DNA from 2 places in the Zongyangia acetica genome. Region 1 is predicted to be linked to the other one. Evidence: a T-box and tRNA genes for the amino acid it is inferred to sense, from the RefSeq annotation. Region 1 holds a T-box; the other holds one or more tRNA genes.
What was found. The T-box of region 1 lies ahead of pheS (phenylalanine--tRNA ligase subunit alpha). A T-box ahead of a tRNA ligase gene usually reads a tRNA of that ligase, here a tRNA-Phe.

Region 1 (14,763 bases):
AAAAGTGGGAAGTGTAAAGAAAAAGGCCAACAGGCTGCAAAATATGCAGGATCAAGCAAGGGCATCCAATGGACGCAGACATCGGAAAAAGCACAAGAAGAATAACACCATTCTCTATGTGCTGCTGATGATCTTCGTCCTTGGTGCAGGGATTTATCTGACCTTTAATGTATTTTTTAAGGTCGAGAGCTTTGCGGTGTCCGGGTCGGATAAGTATTCGACCAACCAGGTGATACAGGCGACCCAGATTCAGACTGGGGACAACCTGTTTAAAATTGATACCAATGAGGTGGCAAAGCGGATTTCTGAAGCATTGCCTTATATAGAGTCCGCCAAGGTTACCCGAAAGCTGCCTTCGGTGCTCTCTGTTGAACTGACAGAAGCAGAGGTTATCGGCGCAGTAAAGACTGGGGAGACTTACTGCTTAATTAGTCAGGGCGGCAAGATTTTGGAAACAGGGGTAACTTCTCCGCCGTCAAATGTAGCAGTCGTCAGCGGTTTGGATATGGCGACACCCCAGGTAGGACAGTATCTGACAGAAGGGGACGACCCTACGCGAATCCAGATTCTCAATCAATTGATCGCGGCGCTGACCCAATACGGGATGGTGGAAAATATCAATGTCATCGATGTCACAGATACACTGAATCTTTATCTGGTCTACAAAAACGCCATTAAGATAGAACTAGGGTCTCAGGCAGAATTGGAATACAAAATTAATTTTGTCAGCCAGGTGCTTAAACAGGAAAATATTGAAAACCAGGAAGGTATCATCGACGCTAGCGGGGCAGTAGATGAGGATCAGCCCAATGTCCGCTTCCGAGCCGGGGATTTTGATGAGATCATGGGGACGGTAACTACTCCACCGGTAACTGCATCACCGGAAGAGAGCACGGATACGTCGGAACCGGATTCCTCGGTACCAGATGATTCCCAGGATGCTTCCTCACAGGCTTCGTCCACGACTTCAGATACGGATAATACATCCCAGAGCGCGGCATCAACCTAAGTAGATATTGTTTGACTTAATTATTTATGAAAAAAATACAGTTTTTCCCCAGGGGTTCTTGAAATTATGCGTAGAATCTGTTAAATTATAATGTAAATGAAGATATTCTATATCTTGTATTTTTTTGACTGATACTGATTGTGACATAATGATATAGTATTTGGTTTTTAGGAGGAAAGCATCACATGCCTATGAATTTTGATTTGGCGAATGACTTTGACAAGGTGGTAAAGATACAGGTCGCCGGCATTGGCGGCGGCGGTGGTAATGCTGTCAACAGGATGATCAGCGCAGGCGTACAGCATGTTGACTTCTTAGCGGTGAATACAGACCAGCAGGCTTTGGATGCTTCTCTCTCTCCCAACAAGATCCTCATTGGTGAAAAGTTGACCAAGCGCAAAGGAGCCGGCGGCAAGCCGGAGATCGGACAGAAGGCGGCGGAAGAAAGCCGGGAAGAAATTGCGGCTGTTCTGAAGGGAACAGATATGATATTTATTACCGCTGGTATGGGTGGTGGTACCGGTACCGGTGCGGCACCGATTGTGGCGGAAGTCGCTCGGGATTTAGGAATCCTCACAGTAGGTATTGTGACAAAACCCTTTGCTTTTGAAGGCAAAAAAAGAATGGAGCAGGCGGAAGCCGGTATCGTGGCTTTGCGGGAGCATGTGGATTCCCTTCTGGTCATCCCCAATGAACGGTTGAAGCTGATTTCCGAACAAAGAATCACCTTGGCCAATGCCTTTGAGGCGGCGGATGATGTGTTGCGTCAGGGCGTACAGAGTATTTCCGATTTGGTACATACCAACGGTTTAGTAAACCTGGACTTTGCGGATGTGACCTCTATTATGAAGGATGCAGGCTATGCTCACATGGGCGTGGGACATGCCCAGGGCAAGGACAAGGCCGAACAAGCAGCGGCGATGGCTATTTCCAGCCCGTTGCTGGAGACTTCCATCGATGGAGCCAAGGGAGTTCTTGTCAACATCACTTCCTCTTCCGATATCGGCATGGACGAAGTGGATACCGCTTCTTCGATGATTACCCAGGCCTCCCATCCTGATGCCAATATCATCTGGGGTGTTACCTTTGATGAAAATCTCAATGATGAGATGCAGGTTACTGTCATTGCCACCGGCTTTGACGCCGACCGTTTGGATGCGGCTGTCAATTATAACTTTAAAAGCGGCGTGACCCCTGCTGCGGATAGCGGTGACAAGGGCGTTGGAGACGATGACGATTACTTTGACATTATGAAAATTTTTAATCAGAAATAAGATTGCAAGGGGCAGAGAAATTTACTCTGTCCCTTTGTTTTTTATGCTAAAAAGTGGGGAGAGAATCCTGTGAACTTTAGAAAGGGTAGGAACATTGCATTGGCAGTATGGGCGATTGGCTGCGTGGCTCTTATTTTATCTGCCCTGCTGATTCCTGGTGAAGGGGCTAAGTTTGCCGGTATGATAGTCGGTGTTGTCATCATGGCTGTAGGCGCCTTGCTTTTGTTTCAGTATTGGCGCTGTCCCCACTGCAATGAAGTATTGCCGATTCGCGAACCCAAAATCCAGTTTTGTCCTTACTGCGGAGAGAAATTGGACTAAGATAGTTACAGATAAAGGATGGCGTTTGCCATCCTTTATTTTTATCCATTTATATGAGAATTCGTCCAAATTGTCTGAAAAAGGGTAATTATACCCCGTAAGAACCCAATAGTTCGCTGAATCTTTTTGTTTCGCTTGCAATCGATGGTTTTTGTGATATAATGAATAAGGTTTATGGCTTGAGATAAGTTATTATGAAAGAACAATGCCATAGCGGTTATATTGTAAGTAGGAGGTGACGGCATTGAGCCCTGACCCTAGTGGAACATATCGAAGTACAATCAAATATGGGCAGGAGCGGTGCCGTAGATTGCTTCTGCCGTAAAGGAGGAAGCAAGATGCTCAGCTTTTACAAGACAGTGGATAACCGCATCCAGCAGATCTCCCAAGCGGAAGAGGGCTGCTGGATCAGCGCAATTAGTCCTACGGAAGAAGAGGTAGCATATCTGGTGAAAGATCTGGGCGCGGATCAGGAATTTGTTCGGGCCGCACTGGATGAGGAGGAAACCTCCCGTATTGAAAAAGAAGAGGACCAAACCTTGGTGATCGTGGACTACCCCACCCAACAAAAAGAAACAGACAATAATACCATTCTATATTCGACCATGCCTATGGGGATCATTATCATGGAGAAAATGGTCATTACCGTTTGCTTGAAGGAGAACCCTGTGATCAGCGAAATGGCCAATGGAATGGTGAAAAATGTACAGCCCCATTTAAAGACCCGTTTTCTTTTTACCTGTCTGCTTCGGATCGCGGTGCGGTATCTGCAATACTTAAAACAGATTGATAAAATTTCCCATTATGTGGAGCAGCAGCTGCATAAGTCTATGAGAAATAAGGAACTGATTCAGCTGTTGGGCCTTGAAAAATCTTTGGTATTTTTCTCCACATCCCTTAAGGCCAATGAGATGACCTTGGAAAAGGTAATGAGGGGCCGCATTATCAAATTATACGATGAGGATGAGGATATTCTGGAAGATGTCCTCATTGAGGTGCGGCAGGCCATTGAAATGTGTAATATTTATTCCAACATCCTGTCGGGCACCATGGATGCGTTTGCCTCCATTATTTCAAACAACCTGAATATTGTGATGAAGGTGCTCTCCTGTATCACCATTGTGATGGCAGTGCCGACCATTGTCTCCAGCTTTTATGGAATGAATGTGCCCAATATTCCCATTCCTAACTTCTGGTTTCCCATTGGCATCACCATCATACTGATGGCAATCGTTGCCATAATTTTCATCAAAAAGGACATGTTCCATTGAGGAAAATGTGCTGGAAACTCACAGGACGCGAAGGCGTCCTGTTTTGATATGGGGGAGGTTGTAACCCATGAAAAAGAATCCGATGTTTTGGGTGGTTTTTGCTGCAATTGTGGCTCTTGTGCTGATTTACGGTTGTTCTTGGCTCCCAATGGAGATTGACACCCAGATGAATGCCATTGCTTATGAAAACGGAGACACAGAAAATCTCAGCGAGACTGGAATTACTGTGGAGGGAAAAATCTACCGACCTCTGTTTCACGCGGCGTTTTTTAGGGGAAGTGTAAAAATTCAGGGGATGGAAGATCAGATTGCCCCCGTCCAGAATATTGTCTTTGACAGGCAGGGCGAGCAGGAAAAAGGTAAGATGCAATCCCCTGTGGGAGAAGATATTGGAACCATTGAAATGACCGGGAATTTCGAAAATATCCGCATCGAGTTGGATGAGACGCAGACCATATTGGCTCCTGTCGGCCTTTGATACAAGCTTTTATCCCCGATAGAGAGGCGTACCTTTGTTGGTAAGCTTTGCTATTGGGGATTTTTGACTTTTCTTTAGAAAAATAAAAATATTGTGTTTCATATAAAAAATGTTATAATAATGATAACTAGGAATGGGCGATTTTTGGAGGAAGGCTTAGCCGGAAGGGTGTGCGTGCAATGGAGAAACAGGCACTTTTTAAAACCAGCGTTGTAGGTGGATTTAATAAAAGCGAAGTGCTTACCTATATTGATGAACTGAGCAGTTCATCCAAAGAGATGGAAAAACAATTAGGCGAAAAGATTACGGAGCTGGAAGCAGCGAACCAAAAGCTGGGGGAAGATATTGCTTCGGTGAACCTCAAATTAGAGACTGCCCAGGAGAAGCTGGAATCTGAACAAAACAAGATTCGGGAACTGACGGCGCAGTTAAGTGATATAAGCCTGGATATGGCAAAGTATAAACAGCTCAGCGAGGATAAGGATCGGGAGCTGAAGATCCTAAAAGAGCAGAATCGTCAGCTCCAGTTTAAAGCGGAAAGCTTTGAATACAAGAGCAAAAAATACGATGATATGTCCCAGCAGATTGGAGATGCGCTCATCGACGCGAAGGAAAAAGCGGAGCAGATCATTTTTCAGGCCAATGTGAGAGCCAAGGGGATTGTCCGGAATGCTACCTCGGAGATGGAGAGCTTCTCCGGTCAAATGGCATACCTAAAGGAGGACGTAGCTCGAGTCCGGGAGCATCTATCCCAGGCAGTGGCCCAGATGGAGGAAAAACTGAATGTGCTGGACGGAATGATTGATAAGGCTTCTGCCCGATTGACCTTGACCACGGCCAATGTGGAGCCAGAGGCTCTAGATTCTAAGGAGGAAACTGCCCAGCCTGAGGAAAAGGATTCGTTTTTTCGAGAAGCCGCCGCAGGTCACTGAGAGAGATCCTGCCTTTGGCGGCGTTGGGGAAAGACGACAACCCTTGCAGTCGGGACAAAAACCGGTAGAGCCACTCCGCCAGGAGATGGGTTTGCATGGAAGATCACAGCAGAAGAATCACCAGTCAAGAATACATGGGCTGCTGGAAAAGTTGTGGAAGCTTCTTGATCGGTCATAAAATAAAGCAGGACGCCCATTGGCGTCCTGCTTTTGGTTGAGGGGTAAGTTATTTTACAGAATTCTCATATGCCTCGATCATTTTTTTTACCATCTGGCCGCCAACGCTGCCAGCCTGCTTAGAGGTCAGGTCGCCGTTATAGCCCTGCTTCAGGTTAACGCCAACCTCGTTGGCAGCTTCCATTTTAAAACGGTCAAGAGCTTCTCTTGCCTGGGGAACAACAATTTTGTTACTAGCCATAGTAAATTTACACTCCTTCAATGTTTTGGGAAATGAATTTCTTGATTGCGTTTGCACTATTATTGTAATCTTTCGGGGAACGAATATGAGTGGTAATTTCCGCCTTGGTTTTTGTTGTTTTTTGACTGTGACGGAAGAGAATGAAGAATAAAAAGTATTCATGTCAGCGTTTCAATAAACTGTGTATGGCCGGATAGAGCGAGAATACAGGAAACCACCAGGGTCAGGTATCGGTCAAAGGGATTGCTGTTGTCAGTCGGAAGCTCAAAGGGTTCAATCTGCCGTCCGCAAAAGGGAATAGAACGCTGCAAGCAGACAACGGAGCTGTCAGAAGTAAAGCTGGAGTAGGTAAAGGTATCCTTAGAGGAGAGCCCACAGGTGATGACACGCAGCCCCATCTGCCGCGAAAGTTCCGTGGCGTCTTCGTCGTCGGAATCTACCACCGCGTAGCATCCGTCTAGGGAGGGCTGACAAGTTTGGGGAATACTGTGGCTTTTAAAAATAATGACAGCATTTTCACTCGTTATGGGAACAAGCTTTTCAGTTTCGTAGATGAGAAAGTCATAATGCCCGCTGGGATGTCCCTGGATTTTATCGTTGCCGATATAGAGAATAGAAAACTGGGGAGAAAGAGCTCTAGCGATGAATTTGACCGTTTTTTTATCGGATTTTTTTCCGACAACAACAATGGTTAGCAATCTACACCCTCATTTCGAAGAAAATGACATCTATTATTGTAACCCGAAAAGATAAATTCATCATGGCAGTGATAGAAGTATTTTTGAGAATATGATAAATTTAAAACATCTATAAAATAAAGGATAACGAGAGCAATGAGAGCTGCACTGGAAAGGCGGAATTTGCATGGCTTTATCGACTGAAAATGTGACAAGAAAGAGTAAAAAAGTAAAAGAAATTTATCTTGCGTCTTTTCCAAAAGAGGAGAGAATGCCCTATTTATTGATGCTGGTCTTGTCCAAAATGCCAACCACAGAGTTTTTGTCTTTTCATGAGAAGGGCCAAGTATGCGGCTTTGCATACCTGGCCATGGTAGATCCTATAGTGTTCATAATGTTTTTGGCAGTGGATCCCCCTCTGCGCTCTCAGGGTTATGGCAGCAGAATATTAGATGAGATTCAAAAACGTTATCCTCGCCATAAGATCATCGTCTCCATAGAGCGCTGCGACGAAGCGGCAGAGAATAGAGAGCAAAGATTGCAGCGCAAAAAGTTTTATCTGAAAAATGGGTATGCGGAAACGGGGTATTATATAGAGCTTTCCCATGTGAAGCAGGAAGTTATCATCAAAAATGGAGAATTCGATCCGGAAGAATTTTCAGGTTTTTTTAAAAAATACAGTAACGGCACCATGAATCCGAAAATCTGGCCAGCTGGTTCAAGAGAATAAAAGAAGGCAGCCTTATGGCTGCCTTCTTTTAAAATTTATAGATTTTTTTGGCGTTGTTATAAAGGATATCGCTAATCAGTGCTTTGGCTTCTTCTTCGTTCATAAATCCTTCCTCTACCTTGCGGGAAAGGAGCTTTGCAAAAACATGACGGGCGGCTAAGAGGGCGCCAAAGCTATCCTCCGCCATCCAGGTGTCGCATCCCCAACAGATCTTTGACGCATTCCCCAATTCCAACAGCTCTTCCAGGAACCGTTCCGTGGCGCTGGGGGAGAGAATAGGCATCCAGCAAAGGTCGGGATAGACGTTGGGGTAGTTGTGAACCAGCGCCAGCACATCATCCATCCATGGATAGCTGCCGTGGAAGATGACAAAGCGGGTGTCAGGGTTCTGGTCAATGATGGGTTTGAGCCACATGGCGTTGGATTTGTTGAGACGGGCAAGTCCCGTATGGCACTGAACAGGGACATCCCGCTCGGCGGCATATTTGCAGATTTGATCAAAGATGTAATCCTGAAATGCCTTGATCTCCTCTGGGGTAGCGTCGGGATTCATGTATGCTTTGGCTGCTTCATACTTGGTGGTGGGCATAAAGTCCAGTCCGCGGTCATAAGCGCAGCCCGCTTTGATTGCTACACAGCCCTCATCCAGCTTGAGACCGATCTGACGGCGCATGAGCGCCACATAATCGTCGATGGTAGGCGCATCCGGCCAGCCATAGACCTGGAAGGGGTTTTTGCCTTTGTGATCCACCGCCGTTTTGGAGTATCCAAACAAATACATATTGATCCGGTAGGCCGCAGTCATCATACCGCCAAAGCCCTGAATCTCACCGGGATTCCAATAGGAGTCCACAATGACCTTTTCATATCGGCATTTTTCCCGGAGAATGTTGGTGCGGTGGAGCTTATCCTGATAGGCCTCATGAATTTTATCGCTGTAAAGCTGCCATGTCTTTTTAGAAATAGGCTCATTTAAGCCGTAGAGCTCCTGCAAGGACTTTTGAAAATAGGTGAAGTAGGAATTAAAACGCATGTCCTTTACAAAAGCGTCCTTGTCATCCCCGTAGCCTTCGGCATTGATGGCCTTCCAACCCATATAGGTGGAGTGGAGCATGGTATCCAATGTCATGTCACTGCCATCTACGGTAGGTAAGCTGTGGGAATGGGTGTTGATGATGGGATGATCCTGCATATGTTCCATTAAGCGTTCATAAATCGCATTCATGGTATCCACCTCTTATTCTGCTTTGGTTCCGTTTTGTTTGTCCAACCGATCCAGCCAGATGCTGGCAATATCCAGGGCGTTATACAACCCGTCCTGCTCGCTCTTTTTGAGAATCCGCTCTGCCGGATTCTTGGTGGTATCGGTGCTGATCATCTGCACAGACACGCGGCTGGCCATCTCCATACCTTCCTCCTCTTTGGTGGAGAGAATCTGGAGCATGACCACACTTTCGTCTGACATGCTGCCGTAATATAGGGTTTTTCCGCTGCGAACCAGCGGACGCCCTTTGTATGTCAAAAACTCCTGGTCCTTGTTCTCTGCCATGAAACATACCTCCTTATGATTCTATATCATGCAACCTTGTTTTACACAGTGGTATCAAAAACAAAATGAATGTAGATCTATATTTTACCATAATTTTGCCAGCAAGTAAAGAAAGTGCCATGAAAGAAACCGCGGCCTTTATCGATTTGGCCGCGGCTTTGCTATCGTTTATGATTTAGTCATTCAGATAGGACTTGACAAGCAGCTGAAGTAGCTCATCCCGGTCCACCCGGCGGATGAGGCTCCGCGCATTGTTGTGAGTTGTAATATATGTGGGATCCTCAGAGAGAATATACCCCACAATCTGGTTAATGGGATTATACCCTTTTTGGCGCAAAGCATCGTACACAGACGTCAGTATCTGCTTGATCTCTTTTTCCTTATCTTCATGAATTGAAAACGATATTGTCGGTTCGTGCATGATACCACCTCTTTGTACACTAGCATACACTAAAACAGGAGAATTATCAAGTCGAAGTTGCAAATCTCTTATGAGATTTTTATGAAAAATCAAAGAAGACCAAAGAGAAAACCGGGAATAAAAACAAAGGCAGCCTTCATCAAAGGCTGCCTTCATAAAAAACTTTGTCTTAAGAACGGAGAACAGCGCCCATCTCATCTAAAGCCTTGAGGACCTTCTTCATGGCTCCATCGGTCTCCTCATCGGTGAGGGTACGGTCGGGAGCGCGGAAGGACAAACTCCATGCTACGCTCTTTTTGCCGTCAGGAACCTGTTGACCCTTATAAACGTCAAAGAGAGAAACTCTCTCCAGAATAGGACCAGCAGCCTTCTGGATAGCTTTCTTCATATCCAGGACCGGCAAAGCATCATCACAGAGCACCGCAATATCCCGGGCAGTCGCCGGATATTTGGGCAGAGGCTTATATTCCTTGGATACGCAGCGCAGATCAAAGAGGGCGGAGGCGTCCAATTTGGCGGCGTAGACCTTGGTATTAATGCCATAGTTTTGCAGCACAAGGGGATGAATTTCACCAATCGTGCCGATGTCCCGTCCATCTTTGCTGATGCAGGCACACCGGCCAGGATGGAAGGTGGGGTTATCGCTGACAGCGGATACATCATAATCGGCAATTCCCAGCACATCCAGCAGCGCCTCTACTACGCCTTTGAGGGAGTAGAAATCATACTGTTCCCCATACATGCCCAGGGTTACCTGAACGTTTTCGTCAGGCAGGGGATTTTCTGTGGGGATATATTCGGGAGAAAGCTCAAAAAGAGCTGCGCTTTCGTTGCGGTTATTATAGTTTTTGGCCAGAATCTCCAGCATAGAGGGGAGGGTGGTGGTGCGCATAACGCTGGTATCCTCGCCCAAGGGGTTTTGGATGGTGACGCATTTGCGCAGGGGGCTATCCTCTGGCAGCCGGATTTTGTCATAGTATTTGGGGCTGATGAAGGAATAGGTCATAATCTCATAGAGCCCCTGGCTGAGCAGAGTGTTGCTGACGGTCCGTTCAAATTTCTGCTGTTCGGTCAGATGGCCTTGGGCTGTACCCCGGATGGCGGTGACAGGGATTTTATCATAGCCGTAGAACCGGGCGATTTCCTCTGAAATGTCAGCTTTATGCTCCAGATCCGGGCGGGAGGAGGGGACAATGATATCGTCTCCATCCATAACGCAGCCGACCCGTTCCAAATAGTCCACCATCTGCTCCCTTGGGATGTCAATGCCGAGGAAGCGGTTGGTCCAGTCCACATCCAGTTTGATACGGCGCTGGGCCTTATCCGAGTTGTCCACATCCACATAGCCGCCGATGACCTCGCCCGCTCCCAGCATTTCGATGAGCTCGCAGGCACGGTCTACGGCGGGTTTGGTGTTGTTGGGATCCAACCCCTTTTCGTAGCGGCCAGAGCTTTCGGTGCGCAGTCCCAGCTTTTTGGAGGTCAGCCGGACACTGGGACCGTTAAAACAGGCAGATTCAAAAACAATGGTGTCGGTGTCATCCATGATGCTGGAAAATTCACCGCCCATGACGCCTGCAACGGCCACAGGGCCTTTCTCATCGGCGATGACCAGCATGCTTTCATCCAGATTGCGCTCCACATCGTCCAAGGTAGTGATTTTCTCCCCATTTTTGGCGGTGCGGACGGTGATCTTGTGGCCGTTGACATATTTGTAGTCAAAAGCATGCATGGGCTGGCCGTATTCCAGCATGACATAGTTGGTAATATCGACAATATTGTTGATGGGCCGAACGCCGCAAGCCCGCAGACGCTCCCGCATCCAACGGGGAGAGGGCTCAATTTTTACATTTTTGACCATCCGGGCAATATAACGCATGCAGAGTTCCGGATTTTTCACCTCTACCTGAAGCAGATCATTGACATCCCCGTCAGTGCCTTTCACCACAGGGGTGTGGAGCTTTAGGGGCAGGTTATAGGTGGCGGCAGCCTCCCGTGCCAAACCGATGATGGAGAAACAGTCGGGGCGGTTGGAGGTGATTTCAAACTCCACACAGGTGTCGTTAAGGCCTAAAGCCTCTCGGATGTCCTGCCCCAGCTTTACATCTTCATCAATGACCATAATGCCGTCCTCGATGGCGTTGGGAAAGTCGTGTACGGTAAGGCCCAATTCGCCCAGAGAGCAAAGCATGCCGTTGGAGACAACGCCCCGCAGCTTTCCCTTGCGGATTTTTTTGCCGCCGGGCAGCGTAGAGTTGTCCATGGCTACGGGGACCACATCCCCTACCGTTAGGTTGGTGGCGCCGGTGACAATCTGGATGGGCTCACCAGAGCCTACATCTACCTGACATACGACCAGCTTGTCCGCATCAGGATGCTTTTCAATGGAGAGGATTTTTCCCACGATCACATTGCTGATCTCACTGCCTTCTACAGTGTAACCCTCAACTTTAGAACCGGACAGGGTGATAGCTTCGCAGAAATCATGGGGTTTGGCGTCAATATCGACAAAGTCGGATAACCATCTCATGGATAAATTCATAGAAAAACCATTTCCGCCGCTACCGCAAGCGGCAATTTACTGTCAAAAGCTCCAGCGGATGAATTTGGAGCAAGTATTTACAAAATGGATGGATTAAAACTGGTCAAGGAAGCGCAGGTCGTTTTCGAAGAACAAGCGCAGGTCGTCGATACCAAAACGGCGCATGACGATTCGTTCCAGACCCATGCCAAAAGCAAAGCCGCTGTATTCCTCTGGATCCACATTACAAATTTCCAGAACTTTGGGGTGAACCATACCACAGCCCAAAAGCTCGATCCATCCCTCGCCTTTACACAGCCGGCAACCTTCGCCATGGCAGGCAAAGCACTGGATGTCCAGTTCTGCGCTGGGCTCGGTGAAGGGGAAGTGATGGGGGCGGAAACGAACCACCGTATCCTCGCCATAAAGCCGTTTGACGAAAATCTCCAAGGTGCCTTTGAGATCCGCCATGGTAACGCCTTTGTCTACAACCAAGCCCTCAATCTGATGGAAGAGGGGGGAGTGGGTGGCATCCACGGCATCGGAACGATAGACCCGGCCGGGAGCGATGACCCGGATGGGAGGCCTTTGTTTCTCCATGACCCGGATCTGCACCGGTGAGGTCTGGGTGCGGAGAAGAACATTGTCATTAATATAGAATGTGTCTTGGGTATCCCGGGCCGGATGGTTCTTGGGGATGTTGAGCGCTTCAAAGTTATAGTAGTCGAGTTCCACCTCCGGGCCCTGGGCAATGTCGAAGCCCATACCCAGGAATATCTCTTTGATTTCGTCCAATACCAGGGTCAGGGGATGCTTTTTGCCCAGAGGATGCCGTTTGCCGGGCATGGTCACATCCAGCCTTTCGCTCTCCAGCTGAGCAGTCAGCTGAGCTGCCTTGAGTTCTTCATTGCGGGCTGCGATAGCGTTTTCAATATTAGTGCGGATTTCGTTGGCCAGTTGGCCGATGACCGGGCGCTCCTCCGCAGAAAGCTTCCCCATCTGTTTGAGGATGGCGGTCAGTTCTCCTTTTTTGCCCAGGAACCTGACGCGAAGGGCGTCAACTTCCTTCATATCCTGCGCGGCGTGGATCAACTGCTCCGCCTGCTGCCGGATTGCGTTTAACGCTTCTTTCATTGTGTTCACCTCATCTATAGTTTTCATTGTTTGCACCAAATTTTCCCGGCGCTGCTCACGGCAGAAGGCAATAAAAAAAGCCTTCATCCCCATCGACAACAGGGACGAAAGCGCACATTGCGTTTCCGCGGTACCACCCGGATTTTTGCATCAAGAGCAAACACTCTGCCGCTCTGTAACGGGAGCATCACCCGTCGGCGCCTACTTACGAACGTTTCAGCGCCGCCGCTCGTGAGTGAACTTCACATCCCTTGACCCCGGCGGACCAGTTTTCAGCCGATGACCAGCCCTCTCTGCTCCGGCAATGGGAAGCTACTCTCTCAGTCTTTGCGTTTGTGTTTTATCTTAGCACAGAAATGATCCCTTTGCAAGAGCTTTTTCCCATGTTTACGGGAAAAATCCGCTTTTCTTCGCTGAAAAGAAAAGAAGAAAAAGAGGGCAAAGAAGGACAGACTATGCTATAATATGTGACAAAGAAAATGCCGGGAGGGAAACAGATATGGTATATGCCGGAGTGGATCTCATCGAGATTGGCAGGCTGAAACGCTGCGTCCAGCGTCCCCACTTTATGCAGCGGGTGTTTTCGGAGGAAGAAAGGAACCTATTTCTATCCAAAGGGAATCCTCTGCCTACCATAGCAGCTAATTTTGCCGCCAAGGAAGCGTTTGGCAAAGCCATGGGCACCGGAGTGCGGGGGTTTTCCTTGACCGAAGTGGCGACATTGCGGGATGAGGCCGGCCGGCCCTATCTTCATCTGACCGGCAGAGCAAAACAGCTGGCGGAACAGCGGGGAATGAATTTTTCCGTTTCCATCAGCCATACCAAGGAGTATGCCATCTGCTTTGTGACAGCGGTGAGCGATCACGAATAAGAAGGAGGATACATCATGGCAATTGCAACATCCAAAGAAATGAAGGAGATCGAAGCTGGATCTCTCCAATATGGACAGACCTATCTGTCCCTTATGCAAAACGCAGGAGATAGAGTGACGGAGGCTATTGAAGAGAAGATGGAGGTGTCCGTGATTCGATGTGTTATCTTCTGCGGACACGGCAACAACGGCGGAGACGGTTATGTTGTGGGAAAAAACCTTCTGGCAAGGGATGCCAAGGTGCTTTTGGTCATGGTCCACAAGCCGCCGGTAACCCCCGACGCTGTAACTATGTATGAGCGGGCCAAAGAAGCTGGCGTGGAAATTGTCTCTTTTGAGGAGGATCGGGAAGAGGTATACAGATGGATGTCCCATTGTGATGTGACGGTGGACGCCATCTATGGTACCGGTTTTCATGGGGAATTGGACGACACGGTGAAAGAAATCGCCGCACTGATTGTCAAAAGCGATACCTGTACCTTTGCAGTGGATATCCCCAGCGGAGTAGAAGCCAATACCGGACGGGTGGCCGCTGGTGCGGTTCGGGCAAATTATACCGTTACCTTTGACTGCTATAAGCCCGCCCATCTTCTTTTAGAATCTGCGGAAAACTGCGGTTGTGTTATGTTAGCTGATATCGGAATTGACCCCAGAGTTCATCAGCAGGTTCCCCTTTCCCATACCCATCTGACCAACGGCTTTGCATTTTCCCAGATCAAGAAGCGGCCCCGCAACTCCCATAAGGGCACCTATGGCAGGCTCCTCAATCTGTGCGGCAGTGTGGGGATGTGCGGTGCGGCCCTGATGTCCACTACTGCCGCTCTGCGGTGCGGCGCCGGGCTTGTGACTTTGGGAACAGTAGAGGAGCTGACAGTACCGGTGTCGGTGCGCCTCACTGAATCCCTGTTCCTGCCTCTGCATGCCAATGACAGTGGACGGATCTCGGCCCAGAATCTGCCTGGGATTTTGGAAAAGCTGAAAACAAGTAACGCCTGCCTGATAGGCTGCGGACTGGGACTGGATGAAGATACCGTCCAGATTGTCCAGGAAGTGCTCCAGAAGGCAGATTGTCCCGTTGTAGTGGATGCCGATGGTATAAATGCCCTGGCACAAGACATAGATATATTAAAGAAAGCCAAAGCCCCTGTGATCTTGAC
Region 2 (14,763 bases), on a different contig from region 1:
CCTGATCGACAAAACGTGTTTCTTTTGCAATCACCACCTGAGCAGTATCTACAGCAGCTGTTACAATGGTAGGTATGAGAAGGGTGCCAGGAATAAGTAGAATGACTATCATGAGTACTACAATTTTTAGTTTCATTTTGACCTCCGACTGCGCATATCATCTCTTCCCCTATTTTTTCACAAAGTCTGGGATTTATGAGGCATGAAGCGACCTTCCAGAATATTTTGATTTTTTTACAGCAAAATATTTGTATTGTGAATCTTCCCCGGCAGATAAAGCGAAAGGAGAATGAATATGAACATCGTCGCCTGTGACAAACCTTGCCTGCATCAGAAGGACGGTTACTGCACATTAGAAAAGGTGCCATATATTACTTCCTCAAAAGAAAAAGGCTGCCTTTACTATGTAGAAAATAGTAAAGAGCAGCCTGTCAATTATCAAGCAAATGTTAAAGATTAGCGGGAAAGTGCCTTAAAGGCGTCGCGGATATAGGAAACTCCCACAATTTCCATTCCATATTTTTCGGGTTGCTTAATATAGCGCAAACAACGTTTTGGAATAATGCATTTAGAAAATCCCAGACGAGATGCTTCGGTCAAACGTTGTTCGATGCTTGTGATTGCCCGAATTTCTCCAGCCAGTCCCACTTCTCCAAAGGCAGCTACCGACTGGTCAATGACCTGATCGGTAACAGAGGACATTAAAGCCAGAGCAACTGCAAGATCTGCCGCAGGTTCATCGAGGCGCAGGCCTCCAACGACATTGACATAAACGTCCAAAGTTCCAAAAAAGAAACCTGCCCGCTTTTCCAATACTGCGATGAGCAGCGCCATCCGATTATAATCAAAGCCAGTTGCAGTCCTTCTTGGTGCGGTAAAACCAGACTTGGTGGCTAAGGCCTGCACCTCGGTTAAAATCGGCCTAGAACCCTCCATAACGCAAGAAACGCAAGTACCGGAGACATGTTGTGGACGATCAGATAAAAGCATCTGGGAGGGATTTTCTACCTCTTCCAATCCAGTATCATGCATCTCAAATACACCGATTTCATTGGTAGAGCCATACCGGTTTTTAACAGCCCTTAAAATACGGTAGGAAAGGTTTCTCTCCCCTTCGAAATATAATACGGCATCTACCATATGCTCTAGCACCTTGGGGCCAGCAATGGCACCATCCTTGTTGACGTGACCAACAATAAAGATAGAGATACCGTATTCCTTGGCCACTCTCATAAGCAGCTGGGTGGACTCCCGCACCTGAGAAACACTGCCACTGGATGACGGTACTGACTCAACATGCATGGTCTGTATGGAGTCGATAATAACAATATCTGGACTTTCCTTGACAATGGTATCCACAATTGTCTGTGCATCAGTAATAGTGGCGATAAACAAATTTTCAGTTTGTACATGAAGACGCATAGCACGGACCTTAATTTGCTTTTCACTTTCCTCCCCGGTGATATAGAGTACCTTCTGCCCCTGCCCTAGATATTCGCAAATTTGCAGCAGTAGTGTAGATTTTCCAATTCCTGGTTCACCGCTGAGCAGGATCAGAGAACCACGTACTATGCCGCCACCCAATACTCGGTCCAATTCCTGAAGACCTGTGCTGTAACGATCCTCATCTCCGAAGGTAATATGCTGGATATTCATTGGCGTCACAGCGTGGCCGCCGGCTGTAGAAACCGCTACAGTGCCGCTTTTTTTAGAGCCTGTTACAACATTCTTCACCTGTTCTTCTAGCGTGTTCCACTCTCCGCATTCCGGACAACGCCCGAACCATTTGGCTGTTTCACCTCCGCACTGGGAGCATACATAAATTGTTTTTGATTTGACTGCCATTGATTGTACCATCCATTTCTTTTTGACTTTGTTTATCCCGAATATTCGATGCAAAATACCGATTTAGAGCACATGCTATCGTGAAAGCGACTTCATCCTGATATTCGGAAGTCGACAATTTATGTGCCTCTTCAGGGTTAGATAAAAAACCACATTCAATAAGAACCGCTGGAGATTGCGCATGATAAAGCAGATAAAGGTTGTCACCCGCTTTTTTATGTATCCGGGTATTCTCAGGTTGCAATATTTCCTGAAAAGTATCCTGCAGCGTTTGGGAAAGGATCTCGCTCTCAGGATGATTGGGGCTAAAAAACATCTGTGCCCCATTGTATTTAGATATACCGAACTGATTTTGATGGATGCTGAGAAAAATCGCATCCTCATTGTCCTCAATCATTTTCATGCGGTTTTTTATATCAGAGATCTTCTGTTCTCGAACTGATGATTTATCCGCATCGTGTAGCGAGGTATCACTATCCCGTGTCAAAATAACTTCATATCCATTCATAAGGAGCTGGTCACGCAGCTTGAGAGCAATAGCCAAGTTAATATCCTTTTCAACAATGCCATCTACTCCAACAGCTCCTCCATCCATGCCTCCGTGGCCAGCATCGATGATTACTTTTTTACTCTGCTGTCTTTCTGTATTGACATTAACCATCACAGTATTCGTTTTTACAATATGACCGGCTGACATACAAAAAATCACCACAGCAAGTGTGGTAATGGGTACGACCAATTTCAAATAATTAATTTTCATCGCCATCTTTTCTATCACCCCACAAACATTTTATGTCTGTATGTCCAGTGAATAGACTAACGATTAAATCCATTATACCTTTTTTTCTATCATTGCACAAGAAATAGCAACCTGTGGCCAGTCGCTTTCAAAAGAGATTTTGCATAGGATGTAAAAATATCTTTCTATCATAAAATCTCATAAAGGATGATTACCTTGAATTATCATTGCCCATTTTATTGCTGTCGTCCTCCCTGCCCTGGTGGGGTTACCGGTCCAACCGGTCCTACGGGTCCAACGGGTGCTCAAGGCCCACAGGGCGCCACTGGGCCTACAGGTCCACAAGGTCCTGTAGGCGCCCAAGGCCCGCAGGGAATCATCGGAGCCACTGGAGCGACTGGATCCACTGGTACAACAGGCTCAACAGGACCAACCGGCCCTACGGGTCCAACGGGAATGCAAGGACCTACAGGAGCGACTGGGCCTACAGGCCCACAAGGCCACGAAGGTCCTCAGGGCCCTCAAGGAATAGCGGGAGCCAAAGGAGATGCCGGCCCTGCCGGTGTGACAGGCCCTACGGGTCCCACAGGTATACAGGGTCCACGGGGCGATACTGGCCCTACCGGTGCTACTGGAGCAGCGGGACCAGGTGCTTTATTGGCACGATATGTTAACGCCTCTAGGATCACAACGAGTTCTCCCATTGAATTTGTGGAAATCTCTAATTCCGCCCCTGATTTAATTTCACAGTCAAGTCCAACAACAATCACATTAGCGACTGGACCTTTCTATCTTATTTTTTATTCCTTTTTCGGGGCTACCAATACAGACAGCTACCTCCAGGTCATCAGCAGAGCAAATGGAACCATCTTAGTAAGTTTTAACTCGAAGGTTCCAACAACAACGGCAGGAGGTCTTTCCGCCTCGACAGAATCAACCACAGCATTTCCTGTCATAGGAGACAGCACAAATCTTGATTTTCTCATTGCATCTTCTGCAACGCTTTCTTCCGGTGAATTTTATCTCTATATTATTGCGTTTCCCAATTGAATTTTTTCTGGAATAAAAAACCCGGACAAAATCTTAAAGATTATGTCCGGGTTCAACTTTTATATTTGCCATGTTGCCTATCAGTGATATCGTCGTTTTGCGAAACGATGTTGACATAATCAATTCCCTCCATTTTATCAACTTGCTCTAAAATTTTTTTGTCTGCCTTAGTTATCTGAGAGAAGCGCCGAGAGGGTAATTGATAGATAAATTCCACTGTATCTTTGGTGGTATTCATCGCTTGCAACTTTTCTTTTGCTCTAAAAAATGAGGTAACCATAGATTGAATGTCCTTTTCCAATCGTTTATGTGCCCGGATAACCAGTAGCCTTTTATAATCATTTTTGATTCTGCCAACAACCAAAAGTAGAACAAAAAGAGCTAATGTACTAATACTCGCAATGATATAGTCACCGATGCCACAGCAGATGCCTACAACAATTGTCCAGAAAATATAGACAGTATCTCTAGGATCCTTCACTGCATTTCTGAAGCGTACTATGGAGAGAGCACCTACCATACCAAGGGAAAGGGCAATGTTACTACCAATGACGATCATTACTGATGTGGTAAGAACAGTTAATACGATGAGCGACACATTAAACCTTCTGCTATAGATAGTACCAGTATGGGTGATCCAGTATGAAAGAAAAATGACCATACCTATGATCACAGACACCGTAATATGAACCAAAATTTCCTCAAGGGACAGTGCATATTCCCGAGTGAAGAAACTATTCAATATTTCTTTCATATCTACACCCCCTTTTGAAAGCAATTCAATTATCATACGATTTATTGATGAAGATAATAGACTTTAATTATACATGATTTGATGTATGAAATCTAGGTAAGGACAAAAGAAAACACCCCTGAACTTTCAGGGGTGTTTTCTTTGGAGGCGCCACCCAGATTTGAACTGGGGAATGAAGGTTTTGCAGACCTCTGCCTTACCACTTGGCTATGGCGCCTTATATGGAGCGGGTTACGAGGCTCGAACTCGCTACCTCCACCTTGGCAAGGTGGCGCTCTACCAGATGAGCTAAACCCGCAGGATGGTGCCTCCGGTCGGAATCGAACCAACGACACGAGGATTTTCAGTCCTCTGCTCTACCGACTGAGCTACAGAGGCATCCATTGGCGACCCGGATGGGGCTCGAACCCACGACCTCTAGCGTGACAGGCTAGCGTTCTAACCAACTGAACTACCGGGCCATTTGGTGGGAACAACAGGGCTCGAACCTGTGACCCCCTGCTTGTAAGGCAGGTGCTCTCCCAGCTGAGCTATGCTCCCATCTTTACAGAAAATTGTCACTTCTCATCAGCGACGAATATTATTTTACAATAAAGACAGAAAAAAGTCAATGTTTTTCTTAAAAAAAATTACCAAATGAACCCGATTTAATTTTTCACTGGATTTAGATAAAGATTGTGGAGAAAACGAGAGGATAGTCTTATCATATGCCCTTTTCCCCGGGGTTATTCTTAGCTCTTGACATTTGGCAAATAATCAAAAACACCTGAAGCAAATTTGCTTCAGGTGTTTTTGATTATGGAGCGGGTTACGAGGCTCGAACTCGCTACCTCCACCTTGGCAAGGTGGCGCTCTACCAGATGAGCTAAACCCGCAGGATGGTGCCTCCGGTCGGAATCGAACCAACGACACGAGGATTTTCAGTCCTCTGCTCTACCGACTGAGCTACAGAGGCATCCATTGGCGACCCGGATGGGGCTCGAACCCACGACCTCTAGCGTGACAGGCTAGCGTTCTAACCAACTGAACTACCGGGCCATTTGGTGGGAACAACAGGGCTCGAACCTGTGACCCCCTGCTTGTAAGGCAGGTGCTCTCCCAGCTGAGCTATGCTCCCACAATTTCGCTGCAAATTATCCAAAACACAAGCAGCGAAATTAATTCTACATGATTCCCCCAAAAATGTCAAGCTTTTTATAAATTGATATATTACTTTGCTCTCGCCATCAAAGTTTTTATTTCTTTTTGATTGAATCGATATTTTTTACTACAAAAATGACAACCAACCTCTGTGACCTTATCTTCCTCTGACATTTTTTGCAGTTCTTTTTTTCCAAGAGAAAGCAGGGCACGTTCTACCCGCTCTCTACTACAATCACATTTGTAGGAAACCTCTTTTTCCTCTAATATGTTTGGCTCAAAGCCGTCTAAGGCTTTTTCTATGATCTGTTGAGGTGTTAACCCTTCATGGAGCATTTGGGATACCGGAGGCATTTTCTTGACATTTTCTTCTAATTCAGAAATGGTCTCCTCTCCTACCCCAGGCATAAGCTGTATAAGATATCCTCCAGCGGAAAGTACAGTTAGATCCGTATTGACAAGTACGCCAAGCCCACAGACGGTGGGAATTTGTTCGCTGACGGCGTAATAGCTGGTAATGTCTTCTGCAATTTCTCCAGAGATGAGAGGCACTTGCCCAACATAAGGGTCTTTCATTCCTAGATCTTTGATTACATGAAGAACACCTTTCCCTACAGCACCTCCCACATCCAGCTTACCATATTGGTTAAGGGGTAATTCAACGATAGGATTGACTGGATATCCCCTCACATTGCCTTCGCCGTCAGTTACTGCAATCAGCGCGCCAACTGGGCCATCGCCTGCTACACGTAAGGTAATAGAATTTTCTTTATCTTTTAGCATAGAGCCCATAATAGATGCAGCCGTTAGCAAACGCCCCAAACCCGCTGTAACAACAGCACTGGTCTGATGGATACGCTCAGCCCGTGCAACGATATCGGTGGAATCAATGGCAATACAAGAAATTCCACCATCTTTACTCAATGCCCGTACTAATTTTCCCATACATTATTCACTCTTTCTTGTTACAAATATAAGCCGTTGGGTATTTTCTACTGGCGCTTGAAAAGTATCATCTCCATAAATTGCCAGTACCTCCATACCGGATTCCCGCAGCCATTCTGTCAGTAATTTCGGAGCATAGGCACGCTCCTTGAGAGACTCAGATTCCCGATCATAGCTCTCACCGTTCCAGGAAAAGAAATCTAGTGTGATTTCCACACAATCTTCCTGATCCGCTGGCCCATTTTGCCATACACAATATAGATCATCGTCTTCATAGACAAAGGTAGAGTCAGAGAGTATTTCCCGATGTTTATAAGGTGTGTTGACATCAAAAAGAAAGATGCCGCCGGGATTCATAAAAAGGGATACCCTTTGAAAAATTTTTAGAACCGTCTTTGGGTCTGTCACATGATTAATGCTGTCCAAAGCACAAACTGCAGCATCAATCGTACCGTAAAGATCCAAATCCTCCATCTGCTGGCATAAAAAGAGAATGGGATAACTCCCATCGTTCTTTTCCATGGCCTGTGAAAGCATATCCTCAGAACCATCTACGGCAATAACATCATAGCCGAGACGAGCTAATTCGAGAGATAAGCTGCCTGTACCGCAGGCAAGGTCGAGCAAAAGCTCGACCTTGCCACGGTGATATTTTTGCAGCAATGCCTGAAAATACTGTGCTCTCCCCGGATAATCTACATCCCAGGTCAGCCGATCATAATAGGCCGCAAAACAATGATACGCCATTATTTTTCATCCTTCAGTCTTTCAAAAACCACCCGATAACCGTCACAACCATAGTTGAGGGAACGATTCACACGGCTGATGGTCGCCGTACTGGCGCCAGTCTCATTGACAATATCACTATATACATGGCGCTCTTCCAACATTTTAGCTACATGCAGCCGCTGTGACAAAGCCTTTAACTCAGGAACAGTGCATAGATCCTCAAAAAAATTATAACATTCCTCCAGAGTTTCCAAAGACAAAATCGCTTTGAAGAGATAATCCACATTCATATCTTTCAGTTTGCTGTTCATATGCCTTCCTCCGAATTACACATGATAGGTCTATTCATAGTTTACCACACTGAACTGAAAAAGTAAATGATTCTATAAAAAAATAGACAGAGAAAAGCGCACCGGTTCCTTCCGATGCGCTAGAGTCATAAAAACTACCCTACAGATCGTTGCGGATAATATCTTCCAAGGTTTCTCGTTTCACCACTAGCCGGTCTTTACCACCTTTGACAAAGATGACAGCGGGTTTAGGAATTCGATTATAGTTAGAAGACATTGAGTAATTATAAGCACCAGTAGCCAAAACAGCAATGATATCACCGGGTTTCACATCCTGAATATGCATTCCTTCCCCGATGAGATCGCCGCTCTCGCAGCATTTACCGGCAATGGTGACAACCTTTTCTCTGGGCTCACCAGCACGGCTTGCCACCAGACACTCATATTCAGATTGATACAACGCATAACGCGGGTTATCGGTCATCCCTCCATCGATCGAAACATAAGTACGGATATGGGGGATTTCCTTTACAGCACCTACAGTATAAAGGGTGATGCCTGCCGGTCCAGCAATAGAACGTCCTGGTTCGATAATAATAAACGGCCGCTTAATTGCAAGATCTTTGCAGGTGCTGTTAACAACGGCAGAAACCTTTTGCATATAGCTGTCATATTCCACAGGATCATGCTCGGTAATATATTTAATACCGAATCCGCCGCCTAAGTTTAGCTCCCCTATTTCATAACCAGTTTCTGTCTTGATTTGTGCAATAAAGCCAAGCATAACCTGTGCCGCATGCTCAAAGGGTTCAATATCGAAAATTTGAGAACCTATGTGACAGTGTAGCCCTTTTAGACAGATATTTTCGTAACCGAGAGCTTCTTTTACCGCTTCCATGGCTTCGCCCGTCTCGAGCGCAAGGCCGAATTTGCTATCAATCTGCCCAGTACGTACAAAATCATGGGTATGAGCATCAATACCAGGTTTGATGCGGAAAAAGATATTCGCCGTCTTTCCTTGGGAACGGGCCAAAGTATTGAGAAACGCTAGTTCTGTCAGATTATCGACCACAATACGTCCTACGCCATATTCCAAAGCCAGTGTCAATTCTTCCATTGTCTTGTTATTGCCATGGAAGAACACCTTCTCCATAGGAAATCCGGCCTCATGCGCCGTGTAAAGCTCTCCAGCAGATACTACATCAAGGCCCAAGCCTTCTGAAGCTGCTACCTTACAAATTTCTTTACAGCAGAAAGCTTTGCTGGCATAGGTGACAAGTCCCTGTCCATCGTAATATTTGTCGATGGATTTTTTGTAAAGGCTACAGCTTCGCCGGATATCATCCTCATCCATCACATACAGAGGGGTACCATATTTTTCGGCCAGCATAATGGTATCCACTCCCCCAATGGTCAGGTGTCCGGCCTCATTAATTCCCAAGCAATCTGAAATAAACACGTCGCATTTCTCCTTTGTCTTCAATATCTTTTGATGCCTATTCCCCTACTTCGGCAATTTCATCCGCAATGTCGTCAATAATTGCCTTAATATCTTCAACGCCATCGCCCTTTACAGAAGAAAAGGGAATCATGGTGATTTGGTCGGCATAAGGGATTTCTTCTTGGAGAGCTGCCAACCGTTCTTCCTTTTGGGATTTGCTAAGCTTGTCAGACTTTGTCAAAATGATGACGAAAGGGATTTCACTCTCAATTAGAAAATGAAGCATCATTAGATCATCCTGCGTGGGAGGATGACGCATATCGATAAGCTGAAAGACCAGGGCAATATCCCGTTCGGTATTAAAATACCCCTCCATTAACTCAGCCCATCTTCTTTTTTCTGATTTTGATACCTTTGCAAAACCATATCCAGGAAGATCCACAAAACGAACATTATCTCCCTTGAAGAAATTGATCGTTTTAGTTTTTCCCGGAACAGAACTCACTTTGGCCAGAGTCTTTCGATTAAAAATTTTATTAATTAATGTAGATTTTCCTACATTAGAACGACCGGAAAAAGCAATCTCCGTCATGGTCGAAGGGGGCAATTGAGAAAGCAGACCAAAAGATGTTTCAAACTCTATGGCGTGATAATTCATACTGTCTCCTTTGCTCTCTTTACTGGGTAATAAAGCGATTTTTGATGTCTTTTTTCTCGTTAAGTTTTACACCTGTCTTGCAGCCATCGTCATCAGGCTGAACCACAGCAGGATTTTTAATCAGTGCATGGTTTAAAACGGTATCTATTTTAGCGGCAGGAATAAACTTGATAGAGGATTTGACCACATCATCTACCTGCTCAAGATCGGGAACATTGTCCTGAGGAATAATTACGGTTTTTACCCCTGCTGCATAGGCGGCCATCGTTTTTTCCCTCAGACCACCGATGGGTAGAACCCGACCACGCAAGGTAATTTCTCCTGTCATTGCAACCTCTCGACGTACCGGTGTATTGGACAGAGCGGATACAATAGCAGTACACATGGTAACACCTGCCGACGGACCATCCTTTGGCACCGCGCCTTCTGGCACATGAATGTGGATGTCTCGCGTTTTATAGAAGTCAGGCTCAATGAGAAGCTCATCAGCACGGCTGCGCACATAGCTGATTGCCGCATGGGCAGACTCCTTCATCACGTCTCCTAAAGAACCTGTGAGCTCGATTTTGCCATTTCCATCCATAACAGCAACCTCGATGGGCATAGTCTCACCGCCCACAGAGGTCCAAGCAAGTCCGGTGACAACTCCTACTTCGTCTGTCTCCAAAATCTTTTCTGGCTTAAACTTTTTGGCGCCAAGGAATTCTTCAATATTTTTATCTCGAATGTTGACCTTCTGTACTTCACCAGCCACCAAGCATTTATCCGCCTTTCGGCAGAGGGAAGCGATCACCCGCTCCAGATTACGGACACCGGCTTCCCGTGTGTAGTTATCAATCAAATCGTAAAGGGCATCATCATAAATATGGAAGTTCTTGCTGTTGAGTCCATGGCGTTTCATCTGTTTTGGAACCAGGTGACGCTTTCCAATCTGGAATTTTTCTTCTCTTGTATAACTGGGAAGTTCAATGACTTCCATACGGTCAAGAAGAGGCGCAGGTATAGTATCCAGCGTATTGGCCGTAGTAAGGAACAATACCTCGCTAAGATCAAAGGGGATTTCTACATAGTGATCCCGAAATGCGTTGTTTTGTTCACTGTCAAGAACCTCGAGCATGGCCGCAGAGGGATCTCCTCTGAAATCGTTGCTCATTTTATCGATTTCATCCAACAAGATGAGAGGATTACGAGAACCAGCCTGCTGCAAAGCAGTGATAATTCTGCCAGGCATAGCGCCGATATAGGTTTTACGGTGTCCACGGATATCAGACTCATCCCGGATGCCTCCCAAGGAAACTCGGGCATATTTTCTTCCCATAGTTTGGGCTATGGAACGGGCAATAGAAGTCTTTCCCACTCCTGGAGGGCCTACCAGACAAATAATCTGTCCTTTGATATCTGGCGCCATAACCCGAACGGCCAACAGTTCCAAGATACGTTGTTTGATTTTTTTGAGGCCGTAGTGCTCTTTATCCAAAAACTTTTGGGCTTTTGCAATGTCGATTTTATCTTTCGTTCTGGTATTGTAAGGCAAATCCAAGCAGACATCGAGCCACGAGCGGATCACTGCCGCCTCATGGGAGTTGGAAGGCATTTTATAGAGGCGATCAGCTTCTTTATAAAGTTTTTCTTTGCTCTCATCGTCTACATCTAATGCGGCAATCCGCTTTTGATAGCCGTCTACCTCGTCCTGTACATTTTCTGTTTCTCCCAGCTCCTCAGAAATAGCACGCATCTGCTCCCGTAGATAGTACTCCCGCTGGTTTTCATCAATTTGGTCTTTCACTTTGGCATAGATGTCCTTCTCCAAAGTGAGGACTTTATTTTCCTGATCCAGATATTTAATGAGCAGATCTAACCGTTTCATCCCACTGGATTGCTCCAATATTGTTTGCTTCTGCTCTACCTTCAGCATAATATTCCCAGCGATGTATTCCACCAGATAAACAGGATCTTCTGTTTCCATCACATTGAGAATAATTTCTTTGGGCACCTTGGCATAAAGATAGCAGTATTCCTCAAAGAGTTCTTTTAATGTGCGCATTCTCGCCTGGCATGCGACAGACTTGGACTTTGGCATTTGGGTGAGAGGCATCTTCTCCACAATCGCCTCAAGGTAAGGGGATGTCGAGACAATCTCCTTAGTTTGACCGCGATAAACGCCCTCTACCAATACCCGCAGACTATCCCCCGGCATCTTGAGGATCTGCCGGATCTGCGCAACGACACCTACATTATAGATTTCATAGTCTTGCGGATCATCATCGCGAATATCTTTTTGGGCAACAAGATATATGTACTGGTCGTCATCCATTGCCTTTTTTAAAGCTGCAATAGATTTTTCCCTTCCCACGTCAAAATGAAGGATCATGTTAGGAAAAAGGACAAGTCCACGGAGCGCCAGCATCGGCATTCTCACTGTGTTTTCATCGATTTCGTACATAAACTTCCCTCGCTTTCTCCTAGCTTTTTGAAAAGGTTCAAATTTACCTTTTCAATTGACATTCATTATAAAGAAAAAAATCGTGTAATTCAAGTGCAAAATGTTTACTTTTTATACAAATTGCCCTAATTTTGAACAAAATGATTGGCTCATCAGTCCAAAAGAGACTTTTCCTGTATATTTTTCCTGATACGCACAAAGTCTTTTCATATTTTCTTCTTTATTTAGAAAAAGCAGCCGTATTTGCGGCTGCTTTCCTATCCAATATTTGGATTAGCTGACAGAATCTTTTCTCGGCTTCATCGCCCGGTCTGATGGCAATTGTAGTTTCATTGGTTTTTTATTGGGATTGCGCAGTATATCAGGTTCCCCCGTTCCGTCGACACAGGCCTTGGAAATTGTGATTTCCTCAATCGTAGCATCGGATGGGGAATCAAACATAATGGGTTGAAGGACTCGTTCCATAATAGTACGCAACCCACGAGCACCAGTTTTACTCTCAATCGCTTGATCCGCAATCGCCTGTAAAGCCTCTGGCTCAAACTCTAAGTCAATTCCATCTAATTCAAAAAGGCGTTTATACTGTTTAATTACAGCATTTTTGGGTTCGGACAAAATCCGCACCAGACTAGGTGCATCCAGTGCATTGAGGGTAGTAATGACAGGAATACGTCCTACCAATTCTGGGATCATCCCATATTTGACCAGATCATGGGGAATGACCTGTGCAATGAGATTGTCTGTCTCCTTATCGGCGCTAGTTCTTATCTTGGCACCAAAGCCCAAAGAAGAAGTGGATACACGGCGCTCAATGATCTTATCAATTCCTTCAAAGGCACCACCACAGATGAAGAGAATATTGGAGGTGTCAATCTGAATGAATTCCTGCTGTGGGTGCTTGCGGCCCCCTTGAGGTGGAACATTAGAGATGGTACCTTCCAAAATTTTCAAAAGCGCCTGCTGTACTCCTTCACCACTGACATCGCGGGTGATGGAGGGATTTTCACTTTTTCTTGTGATTTTATCGATTTCATCGATATAGATGATGCCACGTTCAGCCTTTTCAATATCAAAATCGGCAGCCTGAATGAGCCGAAGCAGTATATTCTCCACGTCCTCGCCCACATACCCTGCCTCTGTCAATGTAGTGGCATCGGCAATTGCGAAAGGTACGTTGAGGATTTTGGCAAGGGTTTGAGCCAGCAGTGTTTTGCCGACACCAGTAGGTCCTAACAGAAGTACATTACTTTTCTGTAGCTCTACCCCATCTTCTCCACCGAAATATATCCGCTTATAATGATTATATACGGCAATGGACAAAGCAATCTTGGCTGCGTCTTGACCAATGACATATTCATCTAAAATGGCCTTGATTTCCTGTGGCTTTGGAATGGTAATATCAATCTCTTCCCGCACAGGTTTTGATCGACGTGAAGCATAGCCCTCATCCTGCATTACGCTCTGGCACAGTTCAATACACTCATTGCAGATATAAACACCAGGTCCAGCAATTAAACGCCGCACTTGATCCTGGGTTTTTCCACAGAAAGAACACCTTACCGTTCTGCCATCGTCGTTTCTTGGCATTGTATCACAACCTATCGTTCATAAATCACTCTGTCGACCAATCCGTATTTCACGGCTTCTTCTGCAGACATAAAGTTGTCACGCTCAGTGTCCCGTTCGATTACCTCCAGAGGCTGACCTGTAGCTTCCGCCATCATTTTATTCAACTTGGCTTTTGTCCGCATGATCCATTCCGCATGAATCTTTACATCTGTAGCCTGCCCCTGAGCACCGCCTGAAGGCTGATGGATCATGATCTCGCTGTTGGGCAAGGCCAAACGTTTTCCTTTGGTTCCAGAACACAACAAAAATGCGCCCATAGAAGCCGCCAATCCCATGCAAATGGTGGAGACATCACACTTGATATATTTCATAGTATCATAGATTGCCATGCCAGCGGTAACAGAACCACCAGGACTGTTGATATATAGGCTGATATCCTTATCAGGATCCTGCCCCTCCAGATAAAGAAGCTGGGCTACTACTAGGCTAGCACTGGCGTCATTGACCTCCTCGCACAGCATAACAATACGATCGTTCAGCAGGCGAGAAAAAATATCATAGGAACGCTCTCCTCGATTGGTCTGTTCAACTACCATTGGGACTAAACTCATCTAACACACCTCCGCATGATAAACACTGAGTTTCTCTCAAGTTCAAATATTTCCGGGAAATATTCCTCTAAAAGCACAATATATTTCAGCGGAGCTAAGTCCGCTGAAATATATGTAACATGAGCTATCAATTACTCTGTAACTTCGTCTTTTGTTTCCTCAACAGGAGCTTCCGCTTTTTTAGCTGCAGCTTTTTTAGCCGGTGCCTTTCTAGTAGACTTTTTTGCCGGGGCTTTTTTCTCGGTCTTTTCTTTCTCCGGCTCGTCAGCTACTTCTGTGACCTTTGCAGTATCGCGGATCATATCAATGGCCTTATTGACAGCCAAATCTTTCTTGATTTCCTCTTCAGGAATAATCATCTTTACTTTATCCAGATCAATCTGATACTGCTCAGCAAGTTTCTGCATCTCTGCATCCGCTGCTTCCTGCTCTACTTCGATATTTTCGAGTTCTACAATTTTTTCCAGAGCCAATCTTACCTTAACCTGACGTTCCGACTGCTCGGCAAAAGTTTTTCTGAAGGAATCCATCTCCATGCCAGTATACTGG

Region 2: it has a tRNA-Phe gene. The T-box ahead of pheS (phenylalanine--tRNA ligase subunit alpha) is inferred to sense a tRNA for this amino acid. The anticodon was not compared.

The regions. Positions count from the first base shown of each region.
Region 1 is NZ_JBBEWN010000004.1:202,147-216,909, forward strand. It holds gene WGC32_RS05510 (cell division protein FtsQ/DivIB) at 5-1,009, shown strand; gene ftsZ (cell division protein FtsZ) at 1,201-2,283, shown strand; gene WGC32_RS05520 (hypothetical protein) at 2,353-2,604, shown strand; gene WGC32_RS05525 (magnesium transporter CorA family protein) at 2,943-3,875, shown strand; gene WGC32_RS05530 (hypothetical protein) at 3,943-4,353, shown strand; gene WGC32_RS05535 (coiled-coil domain-containing protein) at 4,533-5,285, shown strand; gene WGC32_RS05540 (small, acid-soluble spore protein, alpha/beta type) at 5,512-5,703, opposite strand; gene WGC32_RS05545 (hypothetical protein) at 5,862-6,401, opposite strand; gene WGC32_RS05550 (GNAT family N-acetyltransferase) at 6,568-7,110, shown strand; gene WGC32_RS05555 (amidohydrolase family protein) at 7,139-8,335, opposite strand; gene WGC32_RS05560 (hypothetical protein) at 8,348-8,659, opposite strand; gene WGC32_RS05565 (IreB family regulatory phosphoprotein) at 8,835-9,080, opposite strand; gene pheT (phenylalanine--tRNA ligase subunit beta) at 9,250-11,622, opposite strand; gene pheS (phenylalanine--tRNA ligase subunit alpha) at 11,716-12,735, opposite strand; T-box leader at 12,833-13,072, opposite strand; gene acpS (holo-ACP synthase) at 13,235-13,606, shown strand; gene WGC32_RS05585 (NAD(P)H-hydrate dehydratase) at 13,622-14,763, shown strand, end outside.
Region 2 is NZ_JBBEWN010000003.1:19,232-33,994, reverse strand. It holds gene WGC32_RS03465 (efflux RND transporter periplasmic adaptor subunit) at 1-136, opposite strand, end outside; gene WGC32_RS03460 (hydroxymyristoyl-ACP dehydratase) at 296-460, shown strand; gene radA (DNA repair protein RadA) at 457-1,845, opposite strand; gene WGC32_RS03450 (N-acetylmuramoyl-L-alanine amidase) at 1,796-2,611, opposite strand; partial or broken gene WGC32_RS15095 (collagen-like protein) at 2,792-3,208, shown strand; gene WGC32_RS03445 (DUF4956 domain-containing protein) at 3,687-4,388, opposite strand; tRNA gene WGC32_RS03440 (tRNA-Cys) at 4,531-4,605, opposite strand; tRNA gene WGC32_RS03435 (tRNA-Gly) at 4,611-4,686, opposite strand; tRNA gene WGC32_RS03430 (tRNA-Phe) at 4,691-4,766, opposite strand; tRNA gene WGC32_RS03425 (tRNA-Asp) at 4,773-4,849, opposite strand; tRNA gene WGC32_RS03420 (tRNA-Val) at 4,853-4,928, opposite strand; tRNA gene WGC32_RS03415 (tRNA-Gly) at 5,188-5,263, opposite strand; tRNA gene WGC32_RS03410 (tRNA-Phe) at 5,268-5,343, opposite strand; tRNA gene WGC32_RS03405 (tRNA-Asp) at 5,350-5,426, opposite strand; tRNA gene WGC32_RS03400 (tRNA-Val) at 5,430-5,505, opposite strand; gene hslO (Hsp33 family molecular chaperone HslO) at 5,598-6,473, opposite strand; gene WGC32_RS03390 (class I SAM-dependent methyltransferase) at 6,477-7,220, opposite strand; gene WGC32_RS03385 (YerC/YecD family TrpR-related protein) at 7,220-7,513, opposite strand; gene lysA (diaminopimelate decarboxylase) at 7,653-8,951, opposite strand; gene yihA (ribosome biogenesis GTP-binding protein YihA/YsxC) at 8,989-9,591, opposite strand; gene lon (endopeptidase La) at 9,611-12,034, opposite strand; gene clpX (ATP-dependent Clp protease ATP-binding subunit ClpX) at 12,308-13,621, opposite strand; gene clpP (ATP-dependent Clp endopeptidase proteolytic subunit ClpP) at 13,633-14,214, opposite strand; gene tig (trigger factor) at 14,346-14,763, opposite strand, start outside.